Regions from separate parts of the Paenibacillus polymyxa M1 genome, predicted to be linked through region 2. Evidence: riboswitches for the same ligand, from Rfam matches in the RefSeq annotation. Region 2 holds a riboswitch; the other holds the start of a gene.
What was found. A riboswitch is a leader RNA that binds a small molecule or an ion and turns the genes downstream of it on or off. The one in region 2 is predicted to bind thiamine pyrophosphate.
Positions count from the first base shown of each region.

Region 1: linked by a shared signal. The riboswitch ahead of PPM_RS04720 (ECF transporter S component) and the one ahead of PPM_RS02345 (ABC transporter substrate-binding protein) in region 2 are both predicted to bind thiamine pyrophosphate.

Region 1 covers NC_017542.1:1,056,296-1,059,432, forward strand. Annotated here, with positions in the region: gene PPM_RS04710 (polynucleotide kinase-phosphatase) at 1-655, shown strand, start outside; gene PPM_RS04715 (TatD family hydrolase) at 676-1,473, shown strand; TPP riboswitch at 1,516-1,625, shown strand; gene PPM_RS04720 (ECF transporter S component) at 1,930-2,526, shown strand; gene PPM_RS04725 (ABC transporter ATP-binding protein) at 2,526-3,137, shown strand, end outside.
Region 2 covers NC_017542.1:532,725-535,861, reverse strand. Annotated here, with positions in the region: gene PPM_RS02355 (bifunctional 2',3'-cyclic-nucleotide 2'-phosphodiesterase/3'-nucleotidase) at 1-581, opposite strand, end outside; gene PPM_RS02350 (pyridoxamine 5'-phosphate oxidase family protein) at 799-1,233, opposite strand; TPP riboswitch at 1,504-1,613, shown strand; gene PPM_RS02345 (ABC transporter substrate-binding protein) at 1,810-2,853, shown strand.

The DNA.
Region 1 (3,137 bases), 520 kb from region 2:
GCTGGTAGACAAGCTGAAGCAGGCGAAGGTTGCAGGCCGAGAGGTTGGAGACTGGCTGGAGGAAATGGAACAGAAATATGGCAATGCCGTAACGTTCCAAGAGGCTTTTCAAAAATATTGCTGGGATGTGGACGGTCTGGATGAAATTCGTATTGCACCGTTTCATACACTGGCCCACAGCGGACAGACGTTTTTTGACCAATCTCATATTTGGCATATGGAGCACAACCGGGAGCTGGCAGGACTGTCCTCTATATTTATGGAGACAGAGTATCGTGTCATCACGGATGAAACAAGCGAGGAAGAGGTCATTCGCTGGTGGAATGAGATGACAGAGGATGGTCATGAGGGCATTGTGATCAAGCCGGAACGCTTTTTGATGAAAAATCGGGACAAGATGATTCAGCCTGCAATCAAGGTGAGAGGCCGGAAGTACTTGCACATCATTTACGGTATGGATTATCTTGTCCCTGAGAATTTAAAACGTCTGAAGCAGCGTCGAACGAACAAAAAGGAGCGTCATGCCTTGATGGAAGGAGCGCTTGGCATGGAGGGCGTGGAACGTTTTGTCCGCAAGGATACGGTGGAGCGTATACATGAATGCGTCCTGGCCGCGCTATCTCTGGAATCGGAGCCGATTGATCCGAGATTGTAGTTTGCGAAGGAGGGATTGAGATGGATAGGAGTACACCGTTGATTGATATTGGTGTGAACTTGATGCACCGTTCGTTTCATGCAGATCGGGAACAGGTGGTCGAGAGAGCAGCGGCTGTAGGGATTACACCGTTGATTATTACTGGAACCAGTGTTCGCAGTAGTCGAGAGGCCGCTCAGTATGCAGCGCGTTATCCTGGTCAGCTGTATGCTACAGCTGGCGTGCATCCCCATGATGCCAAAAATTGCAGCACAGATACGATTCAACAGCTCCGCCAACTCGCGGTTCAGCCGCAGGTCGTATCCATAGGAGAATGCGGGTTGGACTATAACCGTGATTTTTCTCCGCGTGATGTACAGCGCCGATGGTTTGGAGAGCAGATTCAACTGGCGGGTGAGCTACATATGCCGTTATTTCTGCATGAACGAGATGCGCATGAGGATTTTGTCGCTATGTTACGAGAGCATCAAGAGCTTGTCGATAAAGCGGTGGTGCATTGTTTTACTGGTACTGCTCAGGAATTGCATACGTATGTGGAAATGGGACTGTATATCGGTATCACAGGCTGGATCTGTGATGAACGGCGCGGCAAGCATCTGCGGGAGCTGGTCAGGGATATTCCATTGGACCGGTTGATGATTGAAACGGACGCTCCATTTTTGACCCCGCGTAATTTGCCCGTGAAGCCCAAAGAAGGGCGTAATGAGCCGGTGTATCTCGCTCACATCGCCGCTACGATTGCCGAGTGCACAGGCCGCAGCATGATGGAGATCGAAATTGCGACGACGGAAACGGCCAAACGTTTCTTCGGATTATAGGATTGTCAAAGCCATAGATGTGGTATATATTATAGTGAATTAAAAAGCATTGTCGGGAGCTTGAGATAGTCAGGCTGAGAGGGTGGCCCTTGCCGCCGACCGTGAAATCTGATCTGGGTAATGCCAGCGTAGAGAAACCTAGAACACCTTACAAGAAACAGGAATACCGCCGATTAGCGGCGGCTAGTCGATGGATACGTTTCATATCCTATATCAAGTTAATGAGCTACAGTCTGTAAAAAGTTGCAGACGGACAAGCGTGTCTTGTTCTGTACCTGACTTTGGCTTGGTTTTAGTGCAGTAGACTGCTGTGCTATATGAGATATGTCGACAACTGATAATGTATGGTGATCATTTTATGACTGCGCATAAAGCTTGCCTGGAGATTCAGCTCCGGACAGGCTTTTTTTTATGGCCAAATGGCCTATTTTAAAGAAAAAGGGGAGCGTATCAACAATGAATACGAATGTAAGAGCGTCCAAAGGACTGAAGCTGACTGATATTTTGGTCACGATTGTAATCTCCGTGGTGTTTGGGCTGGTCTACAAAATATGGGGACCTGCCTATGATTTGATGAAACCATTCGGTATGCACGCCGAACAACTAATGTATGGCATGTGGTTTATGGCTGGCACGTTCGCTTATCTCATCATTCGCAAACCGGGTGTTGCGATTTTGGCAGAGGTGGCCGCGGCAACCGTCAGTGCTTTTTTGGGAAGTGAATGGGGCATGTCCACCTTGTACTATGGTCTGCTGCAAGGCTTGGGAGCGGAGCTGTTCTTTGCGATTTTTCTGTATCGGAACGCCAACCTGTGGATTGCTTCACTAGCTGCGGCAGGAGCTGCTGTCACTTCTCTGATTTTAGACTTCAGCTATGGGTATATTGATCAGCTATCGACCTGGAACTATGTTTTGTATATTGGATTTCGGATGATTGGCAGTATTGTGATTGCTGGAATATTCGCTTTCTATCTGGCTAAGGCATTGGAAGTAACCGGCGTTACGCGAAGTTTGAGACCGGCAACGGAACAAGATTATAAGGGGCTGGATTGATGAGCCCGGCCAACGAAGATGTGGTGGCTTCGATCACCCGTCTTCGGTTGAAATTCCCCGGTGAGCAAGAGCTGCTTTTTCACAATATGTCCTTATCTGTTCGCAAAGGGGAAAAGCTGCTGCTACTGGGGCCGAGCGGATGCGGCAAATCAACGCTGCTTCAGGTGCTGAGCGGTCTGATTCCACGCACGATAGAAGTGCCTATGAAATACGATGCTGCCGTGATCCCGAGTCTCTCTGGTATTGTATTTCAAGATCCCGACACACAATTTTGTATGTCATATGCAGACGAGGAACTGGCTTTTGTATTGGAAAATAAGCAGGTTCCAAGGGAGCAGATGCCATCCCGCATTCGCGAGCTGCTAATGCAGGTTGGTCTTCCAACGGATGATATACATCTGCCCATTGCCAGCATGTCACAAGGAATGAAACAGCGGCTGGCGATTGCATCGGTGCTGGCTATGGAGCCGGAAGTGCTTTTTCTGGATGAGCCGACAGCCTTGTTGGACGAGGAGGGCACGACACAGGTGTGGGATACCATTCGCAACATTTCGGCAGACCAGACGCTGGTGATTGTAGAGCATAAAATCAATAAAATTGTCCAGGATGTG
Region 2 (3,137 bases):
GTATGTTCTTCGCCCTTCTCATCCGTTACTTTTTTATCAAGAATCTGATAAGGGGTAAAATAATTTTTAGTAGCTTGACCCTCGTTATCAACATAAACGTTCGCATTTACGTAAGGAAAATCAGCACCCTTGAGCGATTTGTCCAGAAAGTCGAGACCGTAGTTGAATTCATGGTTTCCTACAGTAGCCGCATCATAGCCCATCAAGTTCATCATCTTATAGACCGGATGGACACCGCCTTCTTTCTCAAAGGTTTTGTTGCGGGCCATATAATCGCCTAATGGATTGCCCTGCAGCAAATCACCGTTATCGAACAGCATGCTGTTTCTTGTTTCACTACGAGCCTGTTGGATCAAGCCTGCTGTCCTAATCAAGCCATATTCATTGGTTTCTTTGTCCGAATAGTAATCATAGTTCATCAGCGCCCCATGAATATCCGTTGTCTCCATGATCCGCAAATTCACCGTAGCGCTATAGCGAGAGTCGCTAGCTGCCCAGGATGGAGCGGCTGAAAACACCAGCAGGCTACAAGCTACAACTACTGCTGTAAACCCTTTAAACCAATTTTTACGAAATAACAAAATATACCCCTCCTCATTAAGGTGTATGCCTCATATACATACTTTTGCACATATATGTAAGCTTTGAACCCACCATTCCTATTTTAATCCAACGCCAGACAAAAGAGTAGTCATTTGCTTAAAATATTTATGAAAAAATAATTATTTTTCGCATAAAAAAAGCCAGTAAATCTCCTGAAAAGGTTGGAAATTTACTGGCTTGTCTGTTATATTGTTTCTATTTCGTCCACACCTGGCGCTCCGTTTGTTGACCAACGTACTCAATACGAGTCGGATTGACGTCTAAAACGACATAATCGGGATCATCAGGTCCGGAAAACCACTTTTTCAGAGAATCATTCCACACTTGTTTGCGTAACCCCTCATCAGCTGTAACCTGGACGGTAGCCTCCACTTCCAAGACTTCCTTCGTACCACCCACTTCATAACCCAGCAGCAGATAAGCATTCGGATTGTCCTTTAGCTCTTCCACTTTATGTGTTTTGCGATCCGTCGCCAGATGAATGTTCATTCCATCGTTAAAAAGGGCCATATAGCGCACTTTCGGTTTTCCGCCCTCTACCGTACCTAACGAGCAAAATTTGTTGTTATCCAAAGCCTTCACAATGGCTTGTTCCAGCTGACTGCGATCCAATGTATCCGTTTTACCCACAGTACAACAACTCCTTTTTACGAATTAGAATTCTATAGAGTCTATGCCACTTGGCACCAGCTCTCCTAAACATACAGTGTAGCTGTTCTGAAAATAACATGACCAGAACAGATCTGAATGATTCATGTTCATTTTCAGATCAAAGCTCACAGTAAAAGTGTACCCTGTCGTTCGGCAAATGAACCGTGAGCGCTTCCTTAAGGCTGGACAGACCCGCCTTCAAGGCATATAATCGTCGTAGTAAACCCGAATAAACGAACCCATTAAACCATACAATGCCAGGGGTGCTGGAATCGGCCGGCTGAGAGTGTGTCCCAAGACACTGACCCTTACAACCTGATCTGGGTAATGCCAGCGTAGGAATGCTTAAGCAAGATGTGCCTTTTATTAAAACAGGACATCCCTTACTTTGGTATATACAAGCGCAAGCGTCCCGGAATCCCGGGACGCTTTTTTTGTTGAAGATGAAGTTGTTGGAAAGATTGCATTCCGGCAGATGTTATTTTTGTGAAAATGGGGAACATAAGCTGTCTGATTGGACGGACAACGGGTAATTAAAAAGGAGAGAACACAACGATGAAGCGCATGAAAATGTTAAGCCTGGGTCTAATCAGTCTTTGGCTCATGGCTCTGACTCTGACCGCTTGCGGCGGCAATCCCCCTACATCTCAAAAGGAGGCTCCTGCTGCCGACACTTCAACGTCTACCTCGGCAAAGGGGCTCAAAGATGTTAAAGTCGTGCTCGACTGGACACCCAATACGAATCACACAGGACTCTATGTCGCCAAGGACAAAGGATTTTACGAAAAAGCAGGCTTGAATGTCCAAATTGTTCAACCAGGCTCAGGCGGAGCCGACCAAATGGTTGCTTCGAATGCTGCACCTTTTGGTATCAGCTATCAAGAAGGCGTCACTCAGGCTCGCATCCAAGGCGTGCCGCTCGTATCCATCGCTGCGGTGATTCAGCATAACACCTCTGGCTTCGCAGCCCCGGTAGACCGCGGAATTAAAAGCCCGAAAGATTTCGAGGGTAAAAGCTACGGCGGCTGGGGTTCTCCTGTAGAAGAAGCGGTCATGAAATCCATCATGGATTCAGACCAAGGTGATGTGAGCAAAGTGAAGATCGTCAATATGGGTAATGCAGACTATTTTACAGCCGTGAAGCGGGATATTGACTTTGCCTGGATTTTCTACGCATGGACCGGGATTGAGGCCAAGCTTCGAGGTGAGCCATTGGATATGCTATATGTAAAAGATTATTCCAAAAACCTCGATTACTATACACCTGTAATTGTGAGCAATGAACAGACGATAAAAAATGATCCTGAGCTGGTTAAGGCGTTCATGGACGCTACCGCGCAAGGCTATGAATACACTATCGCCCATCCAGAAGAAGCGGCAGATATCTTAAGTAAAGCTGTGCCGGAGCTGGACAAAAAACTGGTACTCGCTAGTCAAAAATGGCTAAGTCCGCGTTATCAGGACGATGCCCCGCAATGGGGCGTACAAAAAGCGGAGATATGGAAAAACTACTCGGACTGGATGTATGAACGCAAGCTGCTCAGCAAACCTTTGGAAGTCGATAAAGCCTTTACAAACGACTTCTTGCCCAAGCGTTGATCTTGTAAATAGAGCTTGAAGTAGCCTTTGTGCCACTACGCGGACTGATGATGCTTTCCATCGCCACCGCCCCCGGATTTCCGGATTAAAGCATCAGCAGGGTAAAAATCCGGGGACAAAAGCGACCGCTTCGCTTGTACAGCACCATTCCGTCCGCTTCGCTCTCGCTCCACTTGGTTTATTCTTTAGTCTCATAGTATCTAAGCGCAAAAGCAGGTGCGCTTGTGTGTAAAAATGCCACACAACCCTGCTTTAAAAATAAGGTGCTTATAAGGCGGTTGGCA